3 regions of the Ensifer sp. 2TAB8 genome follow, and region 3 is predicted to be linked to each of the others. Evidence: riboswitches for the same ligand, from Rfam matches in the RefSeq annotation. Region 3 holds a riboswitch; each other region holds the start of a gene.
The links. Region 3 has a riboswitch for thiamine pyrophosphate ahead of thiO (glycine oxidase ThiO). Riboswitches for the same ligand answer to the same signal wherever they lie in the genome.
Positions count from the first base shown of each region.

Region 1: linked by a shared signal. The riboswitch ahead of thiB (thiamine ABC transporter substrate binding subunit) and the one ahead of thiO (glycine oxidase ThiO) in region 3 are both predicted to bind thiamine pyrophosphate.
Region 2: linked by a shared signal. The riboswitch ahead of thiC (phosphomethylpyrimidine synthase ThiC) and the one ahead of thiO (glycine oxidase ThiO) in region 3 are both predicted to bind thiamine pyrophosphate.

Region 1 covers NZ_JBFRGB010000003.1:77,468-84,545, forward strand. Annotated here, with positions in the region: gene AB4Z53_RS08365 (M48 family metalloprotease) at 1-564, opposite strand, end outside; gene thiQ (thiamine ABC transporter ATP-binding protein) at 867-1,586, opposite strand; gene thiP (thiamine/thiamine pyrophosphate ABC transporter permease ThiP) at 1,583-3,208, opposite strand; gene thiB (thiamine ABC transporter substrate binding subunit) at 3,216-4,244, opposite strand; TPP riboswitch at 4,294-4,411, opposite strand; gene AB4Z53_RS08385 (GNAT family N-acetyltransferase) at 4,550-5,035, shown strand; gene AB4Z53_RS08390 (thiamine diphosphokinase) at 5,120-5,770, shown strand; gene AB4Z53_RS08395 (ABC-F family ATP-binding cassette domain-containing protein) at 5,774-7,078, shown strand, end outside.
Region 2 covers NZ_JBFRGB010000005.1:137,561-144,638, reverse strand. Annotated here, with positions in the region: gene AB4Z53_RS11635 (M20 aminoacylase family protein) at 1-113, shown strand, start outside; gene AB4Z53_RS11630 (Zn-dependent hydrolase) at 143-1,381, shown strand; gene AB4Z53_RS11625 (hypothetical protein) at 1,743-2,087, shown strand; gene thiC (phosphomethylpyrimidine synthase ThiC) at 2,570-4,393, opposite strand; TPP riboswitch at 4,483-4,611, opposite strand; gene AB4Z53_RS11615 (sigma-54-dependent transcriptional regulator) at 4,709-6,073, opposite strand; gene AB4Z53_RS11610 (sensor histidine kinase) at 6,077-7,078, opposite strand, start outside.
Region 3 covers NZ_JBFRGB010000005.1:274,017-281,094, forward strand. Annotated here, with positions in the region: gene AB4Z53_RS12245 (8-amino-7-oxononanoate synthase) at 1-816, opposite strand, end outside; gene bioB (biotin synthase BioB) at 813-1,829, opposite strand; TPP riboswitch at 2,241-2,361, shown strand; gene thiO (glycine oxidase ThiO) at 2,522-3,493, shown strand; gene thiS (sulfur carrier protein ThiS) at 3,490-3,687, shown strand; gene AB4Z53_RS12265 (thiazole synthase) at 3,691-4,464, shown strand; gene AB4Z53_RS12270 (thiamine phosphate synthase) at 4,461-5,132, shown strand; gene AB4Z53_RS12275 (amidohydrolase family protein) at 5,068-6,768, opposite strand; gene AB4Z53_RS12280 (AAA family ATPase) at 6,850-7,078, shown strand, end outside.

The DNA of each region.
Region 1 (7,078 bases), on a different contig from region 3:
GAGATCGGACGACAGCACTTCGGAGACCACGCGGCTGGCGATGACTTCCGCTTCTTCGCGCTGCTGGCGCTCGATGCCATGGTTGGCGGTGACGTGCGCCATCTCGTGCGAAAGGACGGCGGCGACCTCGGAGGCATCGTTGGCAAGCGCGAGCAGGCCGCGGGTCACGTAGAGATATCCACCCGGCAGCGCAAAGGCGTTGATTGCCGGCGAATTCAAGATGGTGATGCGATAGGACTGCTGCGGGTTTTCCGAGACGGCCGTCAGCGCGCCGGCGATGCGGGCGACCAGCCGTTCCGTCTTTGCATCCTTGTATTCGCCGCCATAGCTTGCAACGATGCGCGGATGTTCACGTGCGCCCATCTTGGCGCGGGGATCGTTCTTCTGGACCTCGTCGACAATCTGCGGATTGGACGAGGGCGAAACCGTCGGCTCGTAGGATTGCTCGATCACAGACTGGCATGCGGAGAGAAGCGTGGTCGCAAGCAATGCAACCACGACGCGTGCACGCAGCCGTCCGCGCTTCGGCGGGAACCGGTCGTGTGTGACTGTATGCCTCTCCATGCCTCAGCCCGTTTCCCGTCTGCCGCTCCGCCCGCATACGGCGGGCCGATGGAGCGACAGCGTTGAAAGTCCTACTTTTTCAGTCCGGCAGCGTTGCTTCGCCGCGACTGTTCAGCCCTGGTCTTGCTGTATCTGATTTCAGCGCCACCTGCCTAGTTTGTCTCGGTAGAAATAGTTGCCCCGTGGTATCACGGCAACGGATGCGCGAATATTCACGCCTTCGCCGGATAATTCGCGCGTCGCATGGCGCCGCGGTCAAATTGTGGCAATCGGCTGGGGCCGACGAGAAACCAGGCCCCCCTTCAGGCGTTGCCAAGAAAGCGGTCGATCGCCGCATTGTCACGCCGCTCCAGGAAGCGGTCGAGTGTATCGTGTGCAATGATACGCCCCTGGTCGAGAAAAAGCACGCTATCGGCCAGCGCCTTCACGTCTTCGGGATGGTGTGTGATCATCAGGATGGTGTTGCCTTCTTCCGCATGCAACTCGCTGAGCAGCGTGCGCATGCCGGCGCGCATGCCGGGGTCGAGTGCGGCGAAAGGTTCGTCCAGCAGCAGCAGAGGGCGATGCCGCACGAGCGCGCGGGCGAGTGCGACACGCTGGCGCTCGCCGCCGGAAAGCGTGGGCGGCAGCCGGCGTGTGAAGCCTTCAAGCCCAACGCGCCGAAGTGCGTCCTCAATCGTCGTTCGATCTTCGTCCGTCAGGGCAAGCGCCGGGTTGATGCCCAGACCGACATTGGTCGCGATATCGAGATGGGCGAAGAGATTGTTGTCCTGGAAGATCATCGAGATCGGCCGTTCCGAGGGCGGCTTGCTGGCAGCCTCTTCGCCCAGGATGCGGATCTCGCCGCGGTCAGGGTCTTCAAAGCCTGCGATCAGGTGGAAGAGCGTCGACTTGCCGGAACCGGAGGCGCCGGCGACGGCGACGATGCCGCCGGTGGCGATGGTGCAATCGAAGTGCAGCGCGGCCGTTTCGAAACGAACCTCGACATTGCGCAGTTCTATGGCGGCGGTGGGTTCGGTCATGCTGTACGTCCTTCCCGCCGGCTGTCATTTGCCGTACCGAGAATGGTGAAGATCAGGCAGAGAAGCCCGAGGAAGAGGGCGAGGCCGGCCGCATCGGCGGTGCGGTAGCTGCCCATGCGGCTATAGAGCAGCCAGGGAAGCGTCACCATGTCCTGGGAGCCGAAGAGGGCCACCGCGCCGAGATCGCCGAGCGATAGCGCCATGGCAAAGGAGAGCGCCATCAGCAATGGTTTGCGAAGGACGGGAAGATCGATCCATCGCAGGCGATGAAAGCCGCGGATGCCAAGGCTTGCGGTCAGCCGTTCGGAGCGCGCCGCGTGCGTGGCCATGGCCGGCGCGAGAATCCGGTGGACGAAGGGAAGGGCCATCAGGGCATTGATCGCCACGACGATGACAGGCGCAAAGCGCGCGACATCGCCGAAGGGGCGGAGGAGCAGGAACCAGCCGGCGCCGAGCACAACTGGCGGCACCAGCAGGATCAGCGAGGTGCTGGCGCCGATCGTACCGGCAAAGCCGCGTGCCAACGCGCCTGTATGGCGTGGGGCGGTAACCGTGGCCGCAGCACGGATCATCACGGCTGCCATGGCGACGGAGGCGAGCGCCGAGGCAAGCGCGATCGAAGCGCTCGTCACCAGTGCCCGATGCACGTTCGGATCGCGCGCAAGCTTCAGGATATCGGCCTGCAGGCCCGAGACGACGACCGCGATCAGCGGGGCAATGAGGAAGAGCAATGCGAGAATGATACAGGCGCTATCGTTAAGCCGTGCGACGGGCCTTGCGCCATCGAAGCGGCGAACCGTGCGACCGCCGGTCATGCCCTCTTCCGGCTCTGTTGCCAGACGTCGAAGAATGAGCAGCAGGGCGCCGGTCATGGCGATCTGCAGGCCGGATAGCGCGATCGCGCGCGGCGGGTCGAAATCGAAGCGCAGGGCCTGATAGATCGCGACCTCGATGGTGCTGGCCGCGGGACCGCCGCCAAGCGTCAGCACGAGCGTGAAGCTGGTGGCGCAGAGCATGAAGACGAGGCCGGCCGCGCCCGGCAGCAAGCCACGCAGGACAGGCCATTCGATGAACCGGAAAAGCGCGCGGGACGGCATGCCGAGATTGGCGGCGCTACGCCAGTATTCGGCGGGAATGCGTTCAAGCCCGGCCAGCAACAGGCGTGCTGCCAGCGGCATGTTGAAGAAGACATGCGCGAGCAGGATGCCGAACAGGCCATAGATGCTGATCGGCTGCTCGAGGCCGAGCCAGCGCAGGCCGGAGTTGAGGAAGCCCTGGCGTCCCCAGATCTCGATCAGACCGAGCGCGCCGACGAGAACGGGCAGGCCGAGCGGCAGCGCCATCAGCCGCAACAGCCAGATGCGACCGAAGAACCGAGGCCGCCGCGCCAGTGCCCGCGCCACGGGAATGGCGAACAGCACCGACAGCAGCGTCGAGAGGGTTGCCTGCAGCAGCGTGAAGCGGGTGACGCGCCAGATATAGGCGTCGAACAGGTTGCCTTCGTTCGTGCCGGCGGTCTGGGCGAGCAAGGCTGCTATCGCCAGGCCGACGAAGAGCAGGAAGGCGCCGAGGCAGAGCGCCCCGGCGACAACAGTCATGCGGTTTTCGCGCAGTGCGAACAATCCGGCCTCAGTTCTTGCTCATGGCGGCAAGCCATTCGTCGATCCAGGCCTTGCGGTTCTTCGCGACTTCTTCCGACGGCAGCAGGAAGGTCTTCTCCGGATTGACCAGCTTGTTGAAGGCATCCGGCAGCGGCTCGCTGGTGACGCCGACCGGCATCATCCAGTTGGTCGTCGGGATGATCGACTGGAACTCCGGTCCGGTCATGAAGCTTAGGAACTGTTTTGCCAGGTCCGGCTCCATGGCATGCTTGGTCATGCCGGCGACTTCGATCTGGATGTAGTGGCCTTCGGAGAAGGCCGCCGCCTGGTAGCGCTCGGTGTTTTCCGCGACCATGTGATAGGCCGGCGAGGTGGTGTAGGAGAGCACCATCGGTGCTTCGCCCTTGGTGAAGAGGCCGTACGCTTCCGACCAGCCGGGAGTGACGGTCAGAACGCGGTCCTTGAGCTTAGCCCAGGCAGCGCCGGCCTCGTCGCCATAGACGGCCTTGACCCAGAGCAGCAGGCCGAGGCCCGGCGTCGAGGTGCGCGGGTCCTCGATGACGATCTTCTGTGACGGGTCGCCTTCGACGAGCTCCTTCAGACTCTTCGGTGGCGTCTTCAACGTTTCGGTATCGTAGACGACGGCGAAGTGGCCGTAATCATAGGGAAGGAAGGTATCGTCGGAGAAGCCGCCCGGAACCTTCAGCTCCTTGGCATCGACGCCGTGCGGCGCGAAGAAGCCGGTCGCCTTGGCTTCCGCCACGAGGTTGGTATCGAGGCCGAGCACGATGTCGGCCTTCGAGGCGTCGCCTTCGAGCTTCAGGCGGGTGAGCAATTCGACACCATCGGCGACGCCGACATAATTGACCTTGCACTCGCAGGTCTTTTCGAAGGCTTCCGCCACCTTGGCGCCCGGGCCCCATTCGGTGATGAAGCTCTCATAGGTATAGACCGTCAGCGTTTTGTCGGCTGCCGTTGCATGGTGGGCGAAGACGAGACTTGCGGTAGCAGCCAGAGCTAGCCGGCTAAACAGTTTGTGTTGCGATGAATTGGACATGGCAGGCACCTCTCCCAAAGTTCGTTGTTGCATGGGAAAAGGGCGTATCGATCCGATCGCGTCTAATCCCTCCGCCGGTATGAGCCGGATCAGGTTCCGCGGGTTGGCGTTGCACGCCTCTCAGCCTCCGGCCGCTATGCGGTCGGGAGGCACCCCGTTAGAGCGGCAAAAGATTTACCGCCACGCTGGTTCCATGGCAAGCGATGTTTGGGGGAAGCCGAAAGTGGCGCCTTGGAGCGGGGCATTGGCTCGTATTTGCGTAAGCCGCCAACTGCGCTACACCACTGCAGCGAGGAGGAAACGCCATGCCAGATATGCTCGTTCGACTTTACGCCCTGCCGTCTCAGCCTCAGTCGAGGCTTGGAGCGGGTATCAGCATTCGCCGTGCCATGGCGCCGGAGCGCCGCCTGGTCGTCTCCTGGATCGAGAAGACCTTTGGTGCCGGCTGGGCGGGCGAGGCGGAAGCGGCCTTCTCTTCCACCCCGACGCGCATGCATGTCGCGGTGCACGAGGAAAAGATCGTCGGCTTTGCCTGCCACGATGTGACCGCGCTCGGCTTCTTCGGTCCGACGGGCGTCGATGAAGGCATGCGCGGCCAGGGGATTGGCGAGGCGCTGCTGATCGCCAGCCTGACGGCGATGCGCGAGGCCGGCTATGGCTATGCAGTCATCGGCGGCGTCGGACCGGCGAAGTTCTACGAGCGGGTAGCCGGTGCGTTCGAGATTCCGGATTCGACCCCGGGCATCTATGCCGGCATGCTGTTTCCAGATCCGGTGCCGGAAGGGCACTGACGGCTTCAGCAAAATTTCGAGAACCGGTCGTCCAACGGTTTTCTTCGTTTTCCTTCCGCGGTCCTTTGCGCTATGGGCTTTGCCATGGCTCGATCGACCTTCACCATTCTGCTTGGCGGCGCCCTTTCGCTGACCGACCGGCTGACACGACAGCTGAGCGGAAGCCGCTTCGTTGCAGCTGACGGCGGCATGCGCCATGCCCGTTTGCTCGGCGTCGTACCCGATGTCTGGGTCGGCGATTTCGATTCGACCGAAGACGCGTTGCTTTCCGAGTTCGCCTCCGTTCCACGCGAGCCCTATCCGGCGGCAAAGGCGGCGACGGATGGCGAGATCGCGGTTGAGGCAGCGCTATCGCGCGGCGCCGATCGGCTGATTTTCGCGGGCGCGCTCGGCGGCACCCGCAGCGACCACGCCTTCATGCATCTGCTGCATGCTGTCGCCCTTGCCGAGCGTGGGCTTCCGGTGCTGATGACCTCGGGCGAGGAAGAGGCCTATCCGCTGCTTGCCGGTCCGCTCGAGCTCGACCTGCCGAAGGGTTGCCTCTTCTCGGTGCTAGGTCTGACCGAACTTACCGGCCTTTCGATCGTCAATGCGCGCTATCCGCTCGACGATTTCACCCTGCCGTTCGGCTCATCCCGAACCGTTTCCAACGTTGCGGAGGGTCCCCTTCGCTTCACTCTCAAGAGCGGTCGCGCCATCGTGCTTGCCCGCCCCTATGATCTTTCCGGAGCCTGAGCCTTGGCGCCTCCCATTCTGAAACTCGACGATATCTTCCTTACCTTTGGCGGCACGCCGCTTCTGGCCGGCGCGAACCTGCAAGTGGAGCCGGGTGACCGCATCTGCCTGGTCGGGCGCAACGGCTCGGGCAAGTCGACGCTGATGAAGATCGCCGCCGGGCTTGCAGAGGCGCAGTCGGGCGAGGTGTTCCGTCATCCGTCGGCGACCATCCGCTATCTGCACCAGGCGCCGGATTTCGACGGCTACGACACGGTGCAGGCCTATGCCGAGGCGGGCCTGGGGCCGAGCGACGACCCGTATCGCGTCGCCTATCTGCTGCAGCACCTGGGGCTGACAGGCGACGAGGATCCGAAGCAGCTCTCGGGCGGCGAGGCGCGCAGGGCAGCGCTCGCTCGCGTCATGGCGCCGGAGCCGGATATCCTGCTGCTCGACGAGCCGACCAACCATCTCGATCTGCCGACGATCGAATGGCTGGAAGACGAACTGACCCGCAGCCGGTCGGCGCTCGTCTTGATCTCGCACGACCGGCGCTTCCTCGAGAAGGTGTCGACCGCCACCGTGTGGCTCGATCGCGGCCAGTCGCGCCGGCTCGATCGCGGTTTTGGCCATTTCGAGGCGTGGCGCGACGAGGTGCTTGAGGCCGAAGAGCTGGAACAGCACAAGCTCGGCAAGGCGATCGAGCGTGAGGAGCACTGGCTACGCTACGGCGTGACGGCCCGGCGCAAGCGCAACATGCGCCGCCTCGGCGAGCTGCAGAACATGCGGGCCGTCTATCGCGGCCACAAGGGGCCGCAAGGGACGGTGCAGGCGACGGCCGCCGATGCCAAGGAATCGGGTAAGCTGGTGATCGAGGCCGAGAAGATCAGCAAGGCCTATGGGGACCGCACCATCGTTGCGCCCTTTTCGATCCGCGTGCATCGCGGCGACCGCATCGGTCTCGTCGGCCCGAACGGTGCCGGCAAGACGACGCTCCTGAAAATGCTGACCGGTCAGATCGAGCCGGATACGGGCACGGTCAAGCTCGGCACCAATCTCGAAATGGCGACACTCGACCAGAAGCGCGAAGATCTCAATCTGGACGACACGCTGGCGCATTACCTGACGGACGGGCGCGGCGAGAGCCTGCTGGTCAATGGCGAACAGCGCCACGTCACCGGCTACATGAAGGATTTCCTGTTCCAGCCGGAGCAGGCGCGCACGCCGATCCGCGAACTCTCGGGCGGCGAGCGGGCAAGGCTGATGCTGGCGCGTATCCTGGCGCGGGCGACCAACCTTCTGATCCTCGACGAACCGACCAACGACCTC
Region 2 (7,078 bases), 140 kb from region 3:
CGCCGCTGCACAATCCGCGTTACGACTTCAACGACGATGCCCTGATCTTCGGCGCGCGCTACCACGCCGAGATTATCCGGCAGAGACTGGCGCCGGCCGACGCCCTGTCATGAACGGAAATCCGCATGAAAGCAGGACAGAGATGCCATTTCCTTCCATCAATGCTGCGCGCCTGATCGGGCGCATCCGCGAGCTTGGCGAACTTGGTCGCGATGCTGAGGGCCGATTGACCCGGCTGGCCGGCTCCGACAACGACAAGGCCGGTCGCGATCGCCTCGTCGCCTGGATCGAGGCGGCAGGACTCGACGCTGCGGTCGACCGCATCGGCAACATCTTCGGCATCTGGCGCGACGAGGGCAATAGCGGCGAAGCGCCGGTCATGCTCGGCTCGCACATCGACACGGTCATCAATGCCGGCATCTATGACGGATGTTACGGCGTGCTTGCCGCGCTCGAAGTGATCGAGACGCTGAAGGAGCGTGGCGTGTCGCCGACGCGGCCGATCGTCGTTGCCGCCTTCACCAACGAGGAGGGCGTGCGTTTTGCGCCCGACATGCTCGGCTCGCTCGTCTATGTCGGCGGCCTGCCGCTGGAGACGGCGCTCGCGACCATCGGCACGGATGGCTCGTCGCTGGGCGAGGAACTCGAGCGGATTGGCTATGCCGGCAATGTCGAGCCGGGTTTCCTCAAGCCCCACGCCTATGTCGAACTCCATATCGAGCAGGGGCCGGTGCTGCAGCGCGAGGGCTTTGCAATCGGTGCCGTCGAGAACCTGCAGGGTATTTCCTGGCAGCGCGTGACGATCGATGGCGTCGCCAACCATGCCGGCACGACACCGATGGCGATGCGCTCCGACGCCGGTCTCGCCGCCGCCCGCGTCAGTGTCTTCCTGCGCGAGCATATCGCCCGCTCGAACGCGCCGAGCGTGGCGACCATCGGCACCATGCGTTTCGAGCCCGACGCGATCAACGTCATCCCGTCGCGTGCCGTCTTCACGGTCGATCTGCGCGATCCGGACGAGGAACGACTGCTGGTGCTCGAAGCGGCGCTGTCGGACTTTCTCGCGCGTATCGGCGCGGAAGAGGGGGTCCAGATCTCGGTCGAGCGGCTTGCACGCTTCCAGCCGGTGGCTTTCGATCAGGGCATCGTCGCGACGATCGAGGCTTCGGCCAGCGCGCGAGGCCTCAAGAGCCGGCGCATGACCTCGGGCGCCGGCCACGACGCCCAGATGATCGCCCGCATTGCGCCGACGGCGATGATCTTCGTTCCGAGCCGCGATGGCATCAGCCACAATCCGCGTGAACACACGGAGCCGGATGAGCTCGTCGCCGGCGCCAACGTGCTGCTCGATGTGGTCGAGTGGATGGTGAGTGGTCGCTAGAGGGGGATAGGGACTCTGCGCGTTCGTTGATTGAACGGGATCGATATCGCGCCTCCCTCTGCGCCGTCATGCTCGGGCTTGGCCCGGGCATCCAGACACAGGCGTTTCTGCGTCCGCGATAAACTGCGCACGTCACGTCACCCTTCGTCGTGACGAAGCAGACGTCTCTTCAAGGCTCTCTTTTCGTGTTACCTGCGCTTTTGCTGGATCCCGCATCGCTCTTCTGCCTGAGGGAAGACTCTGGCCGATTCCCCTCGATAGGCCCTTCCGGCGTCCGGCGGAAAAGGTTGAGGAAACTGCTGCCGCCGTGCCATGCGCTGCCGGTTGGTCCATAATCCCGCCCGTCGCGCGAAGAGGATGAGTGGCGCTCGCTATCTCCGTCAAAGACGCCAACCCCGTCGATGGCGCCACCGCCGCCGCCTGCACCGGTCCCGCCGGGTCCTTCGCCCGCGCCGCTACCATCGCCGGAGCCCCAATCGCCGCCACCCCCATCGCCGCCACCCTCGGTGCCGCCGCTCCCGATGTTTTCGCCGCCTTGGTCGCTGCCGCCCGGAGCACCTTCGCCATTCCCGCCGCCGACATCGGCGTCGTCCGCATGGGCGGCGGAAATCCAGGAAAAGCCCGCGGCAAAACGCCCGTCGCGCGGGAGGCCACCGGCGAGTGCAAGGGCTCCCATCGCCAGAGCCGTCAGTCTCAGCAGGCGTGACCTCAAGTCTTTACTCCTTGTGCGAACGGCGTACTTGCGCCGTTTTGCAAGACCTTCTGCGCGGCAGAGACGGCAATTCATTGCGAATGAATTTCGCCGACAGCGACTTTCGCGTGAATCTTGCATACCGCTCAATCGACGCAGGGACAAGTTATTCGGGTGACGGGTGAAGTGGTGCGCAAGGTGCGGGGCCCATGGCGGCGACCACAACGCGCAGATGGTCGCCAGCCCCACAGTGGCGATCTTCCTAGCCCGCCGTGAAGGCGTCGGCCACAATCTGCGCGAACATATGGAGCCGCATGACCTTTGCCGATGCCAGCGTGCTGCTCGATGGGATCGAGCGGAAGGTGCACGCTCGCCCCTCCCGAGCATGACGGCGAAGGAGTCCGTTGGCGGTCTCCGCTTCCGCCTCTGGGGCGCTGGACGGAAGTCCTGCGCGAACTGAAGGGGCTGTGACTGGCCCCTTCAGCGTGTCTTTGCGTCTACTCGGCCGCGCCAGCCGCCTCTTCTACCGGCATGTAGAGGTCGCCGCCTTCGCGGTATTTCGCCGCCATTGCCTCCAGCCCTTCCTTCTGCGCCTCGGCCCGGATGTCGTGCGAGATCCGCATGGAGCAGAATTTCGGGCCGCACATCGAGCAGAAATGCGCGACCTTGTGCGCCTCCTTCGGCAGGGTCTCGTCGTGGAAGTTGCGGGCCGTCTCCGGGTCGAGCGAGAGGTTGAACTGGTCCTCCCAGCGGAACTCGAAGCGGGCGCGCGAGAGCGCGTCGTCGCGCACCTGAGCGGCCGGATGGCCCTTGGCGAGGTCGGCGGCGTGGGCGGCGATCTTGTAGGTAATGACACCCACCTTGACGTCATTGCGGTCGGGCAGGCCGAGATGCTCCTTCGGCGTGACGTAGCAGAGCATGGCGGTGCCGAACCAGCCAATCATGGCCGCGCCGATGCCCGAGGTGATGTGGTCGTAGCCCGGTGCGATGTCCGTCGTCAGCGGTCCGAGCGTGTAGAACGGCGCTTCGCCGCAAACGGTGAGCTGCTTGTCCATGTTCTCCTTGATCTTGTGCATCGGCACGTGACCGGGGCCCTCGATCATCACCTGACAATCCTTGGCCCAGGCGATCTTTGTGAGTTCGCCCAGCGTTTCGAGTTCGGCGAATTGCGCGGCGTCGTTGGCGTCGGCGATCGAGCCCGGGCGCAGGCCGTCGCCGAGCGAGAAGGAGACGTCATAGGCGCGGCAGATGTCGCAGATCTCCTCGAAATGCTCGTAGAGGAAGCTTTCGCGGTGGTGGTGCAGACACCACTTGGCCATGATCGAGCCGCCGCGCGAAACGATGCCGGTGACGCGATCGACGGTGAGCGGGATGTAATGCAGGCGGACGCCGGCATGGATGGTGAAGTAGTCGACGCCCTGTTCGGCCTGCTCGATCAATGTGTCGCGATAGACTTCCCAGGTGAGGTCCTCGGCAATGCCGTTGACCTTTTCCAGAGCCTGGTAAAGTGGCACGGTGCCGATCGGAACCGGTGAATTCCGGATGATCCATTCGCGGATGTTGTGGATGTTGCGGCCGGTCGAGAGGTCCATGACCGTGTCGGCGCCCCAGCGGGTTGCCCAGACCATCTTCTCGACCTCTTCGGCCATAGACGAGGTGACGGCGGAGTTGCCGATATTGGCATTGATTTTCACCAGGAAGTTCCGTCCGATGATCATCGGTTCGGATTCCGGGTGGTTGATGTTGGCGGGCAGGATCGCCCGGCCGCTGGCAATTTCCTGGCGAACGAATTCCGGCGTTACATGGTCGGGGATGTGGGCGCCGAAGCTCTCGCCGTCGCGGACCTTCGCCCGCGCCGCCTCGCGGCCGAGATTTTCGCGGATGGCGACGAACTCCATTTCGGGCGTGATGATGCCGGCGCGGGCATAGGCAAGCTGGGTCACTGCGCGGCCAGCCGTTGCCTTCAGCGGTGCGTGCTGGAACGGGAAGGTCGGCGTCAGCCGGTCTCCGCTCACAAAGCCGTTGTCCTCCGGGCGGACGGTGCGTCCCTCATAGGTTTCCACATCGCCGCGGTCGACGATCCAGTTGCGGCGGAGCCGCGGCAGACCGTCCTCGATGCGGATCTCGGCGTCGTCGGCTGTGTAGTCGCCGGAGGAATCATAGACCGTGACCGGCGGCTCGCCCGAGGTCGGGTGCAGCGCGATCTCGCGCATCGGTACGCGGATATCCGGGTGAAGGATGCCCGGCTTGTGGATCTTGCGGGAGGCGGGAAGCGGGCCTTGCGTGACCGAGAGGGGAGTAGGTTTGGTGGCAATATTCATGACGAGGCTCCAAGTTGCGATTGGAGACCCAGTTCTGATGCCGGAAAGATGAAAGACGCTCCGCCAGATGCTGGACGCACGGAATCCTGGCTTCGATATCTGCACCGTCCCTACGCCAGTATGAACTGGATCAGGTTCAACGGGTCACTGCGCTATAGCCGGCAAGCCGACCATCCAGCAGAATCTCAGCCCCTTGCGGGACCCCCCTGGTGAATGCCTAGATCATAGCCATTGATCGGCCCGGGACGTCAAGCGCGAATTCGCCTGTCGATGAAGATGCACCTAATACGTGTATTTGCGGAAGTGAGTTTGGCGCTAGCGGTCGGCCTTATCCGGTGCCGACCGCTCAGCGTAGTCGGCGCGGTTGATACCATGGCGCTGGAGCTTGTCGTAGAAGGTCTTGCGCGGAATTCCGAGCGCTTCGATCGTCGCCTTGACGTCGCCACGCTGGGCGCGCAGCGCCTCCTTCAGGATTTCCGCCTCATAGCGTTCGAGCCGTTCGGGTAGCGCAAATCCCGGCTGTCCGGCAGGCGCAATCGCTTGTCCGAGTGGGCCTTCGACACCAAGCGCCACCCGTTCGGCAAAGTGCGAGAGTTCGCGCACATTGCCGGGCCAGGCATGGGTCATCAGGTGCTGTTGCGCAGCCGGCGAGATCATGGGTACGTCGCGCCTGAAGCGCTCGGCTGCCCGGGTCAGGAAGTGCGAGAACAGCAGCGGGATATCGTCGCGGCGTTCGCGCAGAGGCGGGATCGATAGCGTCACGACATTCAATCTGAAGTAGAGATCTTCTCGGAAATCGCCGCGCTCAGCCGGATTGCCGAGATCGATCTTGGCAGCAGCGATGACGCGGATATCGACCGGTCGCACCTGGTTGGTGCCGAGTGGCGTGATCTCGCGCGCTTCCAAAACACGCAGCATCTTCACCTGCGTTGCCGGCGGCATCGCCTCGATCTCGTCGAGAAACAGCGTACCGCCGCTCGCATGTTCTATCCGGCCGATGCGCTTCTTCAAGGCGCCGGTAAAGGCGCCCTGTTCGTGGCCGAAGAGTTCGCTTTCGATTACCGTTTCCGGCAAGGCGCCGCAGTTGAGCGCCACGAAATTGCCGTTACGGCGCCGGCTCCAGTTGTGGAGCAGGGTCGCGACCACTTCCTTGCCGCTGCCGGTTTCGCCGGCGACCAGCACGTCCACATCGGTATCGGCGATGTGCCGAATCGTCTGGCGCAAGCGTTCCATGACAGGCGTCTGGCCGATCAGCGGCAGGCTGTCTCCGGCTGCCTCCGCGGCCCGTTTCAGCGCGCGGTTTTCCATGACGAGCTTTCGCTTTTCGAGTGCACGTCGCACGCTCTGCACCAGCCGGTCGGCGGCAAAGGGTTTTGGGATGAAGTCGTAGACGCCGTCCTGCAGGGCCTGCACCGCCATCGGAATATCGCCATGGCCGGTGACCAGGATTACGGGCAGGTCCGCGTCGACGGCCGCGATGCGCCGATAGAACGCCAAGCCGTCGATGCCCGGCATGCGGATATCGCTGACGACGATGCCGTCGAAATTTGCGTCGAGCGTCTCCAGCGCTTCGGCGGCGCTGGCAAACGAGGCGACGGTAAGGTTGGCGAGCTCCAGCGTCTGCGTCATCGCCTTGCGCAGGTGGTTGTCGTCGTCGACGAGATAGACGGTCGGCTGCATTGCTCAGGCCCTCTTCAGGCGAACCGTGAAGACGGTGCCCTTGTCGCTGGTTTCGACGGCGATCTCGCCGCCATAATCGGCGACGATCTCCTTGGAGATGGCAAGCCCGAGGCCGAGCCCTTCGTCCTTGGAGGTGTTGAATGGGGTGAACAGGTCCTCGCGGATATGCTGGGGAATGCCGGGGCCGTTGTCGGCGACAACAAGCGAAACGGTGCCGGAGGGTCCGTCCGCGCAGTGCACGCGGATCTCGGCATCGCCGCGCGTACCCAGCGCTTCCAGCGCATTTTGCAGCAGATTGATCAGCACTTGTTCGAGGCGGATGCGGCTGCCGTAAACGCTGAGCCCGTTTTCCGGCAGGTCGATGACGATCGCATCCATGCGGCCGGCAAACCGGCTGCGCAGCAGCATCAGCGCGCCCTCGATCACCTCGCGCATGGGGGTCGGTTCGGCGACGAAGCGGCCCTTGCGGGCAAAGCTGCGCAGCTCGTCGGTGATAGCGCCGACCCGTTCGGTGAGTTCGGCGATGCTGGCGAGGTTCTCCACCGCCGTTTGCTGCTGGCCACGGTCGAGGAAGGTACGGGCATTGTCGGCATAGGCACGGATGGTGGCGACTGGCTGGTTGATTTCGTGGGCAACGCCGGCCGCCACCTGGCCGAGGATCGCCAGCCGGTTCGCCTGAACCAGTTCCTGCTGCACCGCCTGGAGTTTCTCACCGGTGCGCCTGTGGTCGGCGATCTCCGTTTCGAGATGATCGCGAGCGAGGCTGAGGTCCTGCGTTCGTTCTGCCACGCGCCGCTCCAGTTCGTCGCGGGCGACGCGCTCCCGCGCTGCGACCAGCGTCAGGGCCTGGCGTCGGCGCAGAAGGAAAGCGGCGAGCGCCAGCAGCGGCACGAGGACGGCGAGCGCGATCAGCCGGGCCTCGCGGGTTGCCGCGGAGATCGCGCCATCGAGCGGTGCCAGCTGTTCGAGCCGCCAGCTCGTGGTCGGAACCATGGTTTCCACCCG
Region 3 (7,078 bases):
GCGGACGGCGGCCGCGATCAACGGCGACGGCGCGGTGGAATAGATGAAGTTGCGGGCACGATTGACAAGGTAGTTGCAAAGCACCGCACTCCCACCGATGAGAGCGCCGGAAACCCCGAGCGCCTTGCCGCAGGTGTGCAGCACCACGAGATTTTCCCGACCTTCCAAGTCGGCCGTCAGCCCGCGTCCGTCCGGCCCGAAGACGCCGGTCGCATGTGCCTCGTCGACCACAAGAAAGCCATCGTGCCGCTCAGCAAGCGCGGCGAGATCTGCAAGCGGCGCCCGGTCGCCGTCCATGGAATAGAGGCTTTCGACGGCAATCCACGGATGCCCCATGCCGCCCGCCTTCCGCCACCGGCTGATCGTATCGGCGAAAGCATCGACATCGTTGTGCGCGACGGCACGTGTGATCGCCTTGCTTGCGGCAATACCCTCGTGAGCACTCGCATGGATCAAGGCATCATGAACGATGATATCGTCGCGCTGTGGGAGCGTCGAAAACAAGGCGGCATTGGCCGCGTAGCCGCTGGCGAAGAACAGCGTGCGCGGCACGCCGAAGAACGTCGCCGCTTCCGCCTCCAGCGCCTCATGTTCCTCGTGATTGCCGCGCAACAGCCGCGAGCCGCCGGACCCGACCGGCACCCCGCGTTCAATCGCTGCGGCGATTGCCGCCTTCAGGCGCGGCGATCCGGCAAGCGCCAGATAGTCGTTGGAGGTGAAATCCATACCACCGCCGACGACCAGTTCGCGTCGGCGCCCCTTTCGATCGAGGCCGCTAAGCGTCTTCTCGTGGCGCGCGAGGAGGGCCACGGTCATTCGGCCGCGTCCTCTTTTGCCGCAAGTGCCATCGGCTTCAGCCCGAGGCGGCGGAACAGGGACGCATCGTGATCCTCCCCGGGATTGTCGGCTGTCAGTAGCGTCTCTCCGACGAAGATCGAATTGGCGCCGGCAAAGAAACAGAGCGCCTGCGTCTCGTCGCTCATATCGGTGCGGCCAGCGGAAAGCCGGACATGCGACTGCGGCATCAGGATGCGCGCCAGCGCGATGGTGCGAACGAAATCGATCGGATCAACAGGTGCGGCATCGGCAAGCTTCGAGCCCGGGATCGGGATCAGCATGTTGATCGGCACGCTTTCCGGCGGCACCGGCAGATTGGCGAGCGTTACCAGCATCGAGATCCGGTCGTCTGCCGTCTCGCCCATGCCGAGAATGCCACCTGCACAGACCTTGATGCCGGCGTCGCGGACATTGGCGAGCGTCTCCAGCCGGTCGGCAAAGCTGCGGGTGGTGATGATTTCGCCGTAGAAGCGCTCCGACGTATCGACATTGTGGTTGTAGTAATCGAGCCCGGCGTCGGCGAGCCGCTCGGACTGTTCCGGGGTCAGCATGCCAAGCGTCATGCAGGTCTCCATGCCGAGTGCCCGCACGCCGCTGATCATGGCGACGATGGCCTCCATGTCACGCTCCTTCGGGCTGCGCCAGGCGGCGCCCATGCAGTAACGTGTCGCGCCGCCATCCCTCGCCTTCCTCGCTTCCGCAAGAACCCGCTCGACTTCCATCAATTTCGACGCCTTGAGCCCGGTCGGGTAATGCGCCGACTGGCTGCAATAGCCGCAATCTTCCGCGCAGCCGCCGGTCTTGATCGACAGCAGGCGGCTCATCTGGATGGCGTTGGGGTCGAACGCGGCGCGATGGGCGGACTGCGCGCGATAGAGGAGGTCGTTGAACGGCAGATTATAGATTTTTTTTGCATCAGCCAGAATCCAACGCGGCTCGGTCGCTTTAGCGGTGACTGAAGTCGACTCGGTCGAACTGTTTACGTCGAGCATGTGTGTTCATTTCCCCGTTCGCGAACCAGTAAAATAGATAGAATCCATAATTATCTATAATTTTCACAAGGACGGGTTACCGCAACCACTTTTAAGTAGGCCAGTGGGCATTTCAGCAATCCAAGGATGCATTATCACAATCCAGCAGGTGACATGAAGGCAACAAACGGCATCGTTTTCCGCTCGGTGAATTGAATTCGGGATAGCAGCAATGAACTCGCAACATCCTGCTCTAATGAGCTTTCCTCCCAACTCATCTGCAGATCTATCGACGCGAGCCGCCTCAACAACGCAGAGACTCAGCGACTTGTGCCTCATCCAATTTTTATAGATAATTTTTGGCTGGAGACACTCGGCGTGATACTCGCATCGGCGGCTCTTGACAAAATCCGGTCCAGCCGTTCAGTTTGAAGCATTCACCAGGGGTGTCCCGGCAAGGGGCTGAGATTCTGCCAGGCGGTTTCCGCGGCGCAGTGACCCGTTGAACCTGATCCAGTTCATACTGGCGTAGGGACGGTGCAGACATCGCTGCCGCATTCGCGTTCGCGCGAGCCTATCGCGGCAAGGCGTCCTTCCATCCCCTACGGCGCGAACTGGGTCTCCAACTATGGAGCCTCGGCAGTGCGTATCATCATCGCGACTTTGCTTCTTTCGGGCCGGCGGCCGGTTCCGCACCGTGGGGCGCATTGACCATGCGCGTCCTGATCAAAGGCGCCGGCGTCGTCGGACTGGCCTTGGCGCATGAACTGAATGGTCGCGGCGTCGAAGTTGCCGTTGCGGAGCGGCAGGCGGGCTTCGGCGGTGCAGCATCCTGGTTTGCCGGCGGCATGCTGGCGCCCTGGTGCGAGCGCGAAAGTGCCGAGGAAGCGGTACTGACACGCGGCATCGGCGCCATCGACTGGTGGGACCGGGCGCTTCCGGGCGAAGTATCGCGCAACGGCACGCTGGTCGTCGCCCCGGCACGAGATGCCGGCGAACTCAAACGCTTCGCTTCGCGCACGTCCGGCTTCGAATGGCTTGACGCAGAGGCGATCGCGCGGCTGGAGCCGGCGCTTGCCGGGCGCTTCCAGCAGGCGCTGTTCTTTCCCGGCGAAGCACATATCGATCCTCGCCGGGCACTTGTCTTGCTGCGGCAAAAGCTGGTCGAGCGTGGCGTTGCCTTCGTCGAAGAGACGGATGACGGCAGCGGCCACGATATGATCGCCGACTGTAGCGGCGCGTCTCGGATCGGCGCCATTGCCGGCCTGCGCGGCGTGCGAGGCGAGATGCTCTATCTGCAGACAGGCGAAGTGGAGCTGTCGCGACCGGTTCGGCTCATCCATCCGCGCATCCCGCTCTACATCGTGCCGCGCGGCGATGGGCTCTTCATGTGCGGGGCGACCATGATCGAAACGGACGATGGCGGGCCGATTGCCGCCCGCTCGTTGATGGAACTCCTGAACGCCGCCTACACGCTGCACCCGGTCTTTGGCGAAGCGCGACTCATCGAAACCGGAACCGGCGTCCGGCCGGCCTTTGCCGACAACCTGCCGCGCGTCATGTGCGCCGGAAACACCATCACGCTCAACGGGCTTTACCGCCACGGTTTCCTGCTCTCGCCAACTCTGGCCGAGGAGGCGGCGGATCTTGCCCTTGCCCGGAACCTGAAGGGAGATGCCGCATGAAACTGATCGTCAACGGCGAGGATCACGACCTCGCAGTCGCAAACCTTGCCGAACTTCTGGCCGCACTCGACTTTGAAGGCGATTGGCTTGCCACCGCCGTCAACGGCGAGCTGGTACATCGGACGGATCGCTCGGCCCATGCCCTCAACGATCGCGACCGGATCGAAATACTCTCACCGATGAAGGGAGGCTGAGACATGCTGACGCTTTATGGACAGGAATTGCGCTCGCGCCTGCTTCTGGGTACCGCCCGCTACCCCTCGCCGGCCGCCCTTGAAGACGCGGCTCGCGCGTCTGCGACCGAGATCCTCACGGTTTCGCTCCGCCGCGAAACCGCCGGCGGCCGCCAGGGCGGCGCCTTCTTCGAACTGATCCGGTCTCTCGGCGTGCATGTGCTCCCGAATACCGCCGGCTGCCACTCGGTATCGGAAGCGGTACTGACGGCGAAGATGGCACGCGAAGTCTTCGGCACGAACTGGATCAAGCTCGAGGTGATCGGCCATCAGGATACGCTCCAGCCCGACGTCTTCGGACTGGTGGAGGCAGCGCGCATTCTCTCAGCCGAAGGCTTCGAGGTCTTTCCCTATACGACCGACGACCTGGTGGTCGGCGAGCGGCTCGTTGAGGCCGGGTGCAAGGTGCTGATGCCCTGGTGCGCGCCGATCGGCAGTGCCATGGGGCCGCAGAACCTCCCGGCGCTCAGGGCCATGCGGGCGCACTTTCCGGATATGCCGCTGATCGTCGATGCCGGCATCGGCCGCCCTTCACACGCAACCATCGTGATGGAGCTTGGCTTCGACGCGGTCCTGCTGAACACTGCCGTTGCCGGCGCAGCAAAACCGGCTCTCATGGCCGCGGCCTTCGCCCGGGCGATCGATGCAGGACGTGACGCCTTTGAGGCCGGCATGCTGGAGCCACGCGATTTTGCCGTCCCCTCCACCCCCGTCATCGGAAAGGCGGTGTTTGCGTGAAACTTGATCCCTTCTACCTCATCGTCGACAGCGCCCGGTGGATCGAGCGGCTGGTGCCGCTCGGCGTCAAACTGGTGCAGCTTCGCGTCAAAGACCGCCCGGAAGCGGAGCTTCGCGACGAGATCCGTGCGGCCAAGGCAGTATGCAAACGTCATGGCTGCCAGCTTGTCGTCAACGACTACTGGCGCCTCGCGATCGCCGAAGGCTGCGACTTCGTCCATCTCGGCCAGGAGGATCTGGCGGAGGCGGATCTTGCCGCGATCCGCGCAGCCGGCCTGAAGCTCGGCCTTAGCACCCACGACGAGGCAGAGCTTGAGACGGCGATTGCCGCGAAACCCGACTATGTTGCGCTCGGGCCGATCTATCCGACGATCCTGAAGCAGATGAAATGGGATCCGCAGGGGTTGCCGCGGCTCTCCGCCTGGCGGGAACGCGTCCAGCCGCTGCCGCTCGTTGCGATCGGCGGCCTCAACATCGAGCGGATCGCCGGCGTCTTCGAGCACGGCGCGGACAGCGCCGCCGTCGTCACCGATATCACGCTGAATGCCGACCCCGAGGGGCGGACACGGGAATGGATCGCACGCACGCAGCCGTGGCGCTGCCTCAGGCAATCGCAAGTTCGGAAAGCCAGGCCGACCCCAGGCCGTGCCTGTCGCAATAGGCCGTGAGGCGGTCGCGCGTCTTGCCCGGTCGGTCAATCCCGAGAAAGCGCGAGGCGTTTCTCCAGAGGATGTTCTGCTGGTGCTCGTCGCTGACGCTGGCGAGCGTCAGTTGCTCGGCAATCCTCGATACATAGGCGTTGTAGTCTTTTTCCAGCGCCATCATCGACCAGTCGGTGCCAAACATGAGGTGACGGGCGTCGGGGTCGTAGTCATCAAGCCATTTGTCCAGCAACTGCCGGATCTCTGCGTGAAGATTCTTGTCGTCGCTGCTGACCAATTCACTGAGATAGCTCAGATCCGCAAAAAGGTTCAGGCGACGCTCGTGGTCGATTGTCCTGCCGATGATGTCCTCCCAGGTCGGCGGCCCGGAAAACTTGTCCTGGGCACAGGAAACCATTACGCCCGTCGGCGCGCCCGGGCGTATGACTTCGTCGAAAGCGCCAAAATGCGCGAGATTGATCCGCAGCTTGTCGTACTGGTTGGTGTCGAGCAGATCCTTCCAATAGGCGGGGCTTGCCAGGTTGCCGTAGCCACAGCCGGCCCCGATGCTGTTTTCCGCATGGGCCATGATCGGCACATCGTTGTCGCGGCACCAGACGTAAAGCCGCTTCAGAGCGGCATCGATCGCCGGATCCGCATTGCCCCATGCCTTGAAGCCCATCGGCGGGTAGATCTTGACGCCGATGAAGCCCTTTTCCATGATCGCATACTGGACATTTGCCAGCGACGAACCCGGCCTTTGCGCCTCGCGGTGCGGATCGAAGCCGACGAAGCTATGCATGCGGATGCCGTGCTTCCTGGTGACGAGCTGCTGGACCTCGTCCATCACGTCGATCTGGTCGCGCTGAGGCGATGATCGACCGTGCAGCGATTTGTCGAAGTCCAGGATACTCGGCGTGATCAGCGACAGCCGGCATTTGGACGCGAAGATCTTGATATAGGCCTCGGCCAGGTTTTCCCGGTAGTCCTGCATCAGCCGGACGAAAGAAAGATAGGTGCCGATCTGGTCGTGCGCCTTTGCGTTGTTGGCGAGAGTATCGACCTCCGCGTCACTCATGGCGCCGCCCGAACGCCGCTGGTCCAGTCGCCTCTGGAATGTCTGCGGCAGATTGGGGGTGCCGCCGAGTTGCTGCAGCAGGCCGTCATAATCGGGGGATTCGCCAAGGCTGCGCCGTGAGAATGTGGAGCGCTGTTCGTTGGCGCGCGAGATCAGCTCCCTGATCGCGACACGCAATTGCTCGTCCTTGCGCCGCGCAAGTTCGGCGTCGGAAATGCGCCGGGCACCCTTCCTTAGGACAGCGAGCTCATGCTTGGCTTTGGGCGCGACGTCGCCAAGCGCGGTCACGAGAAAGACCACCAGCGCGTTTTCCAGTCCCTTCGCTTCCTGCGCGTTCGCCGAGAGCCTTTTCTCGGGCATCTTCTCACGCAGCGCCACGTAGCGAACGAGCCCTTCCACCGGCACATCGGCCGCGTTGAAGAAATGACAATGCACGTCGATGATCGGATGACTGAGACTGCAGGCGCCGGGCGAAGGCAGATGCCGGCATCCGGAAAGCACATTTGCAAGCACGCCCGCCGAAACCAGCCGCAAGACATCACGGCGCGTCACGGCGGCAACCGGACCAGCCCAGTCGACCCCCATCGTCCCCTCCTGTTGCGAGACCCCCTCGAACAATCGGGGAAACATTACTCCGTCCGAAGGCCGCGCGAAACAGCTATTTACTTGCCGTTACTGACATCTCGTAGATCAGCGCGAGTCGTCTTTCAGTCAGACAGGAGGCGTGTTACTCTAAAATCTTGGGGAGAATTTTGCGTGGTTGGTGGCGCCGGCAAATATGAATTCCAACGTTACCTGTCCGGAGCCCTGGTCCAATGGTCCTCCCCGGCAGCGACGGAATCGGCTGCCCCCGCACGGGAAGACTTTCTCGGTTCGCTGCTTTTCGCCGACATTT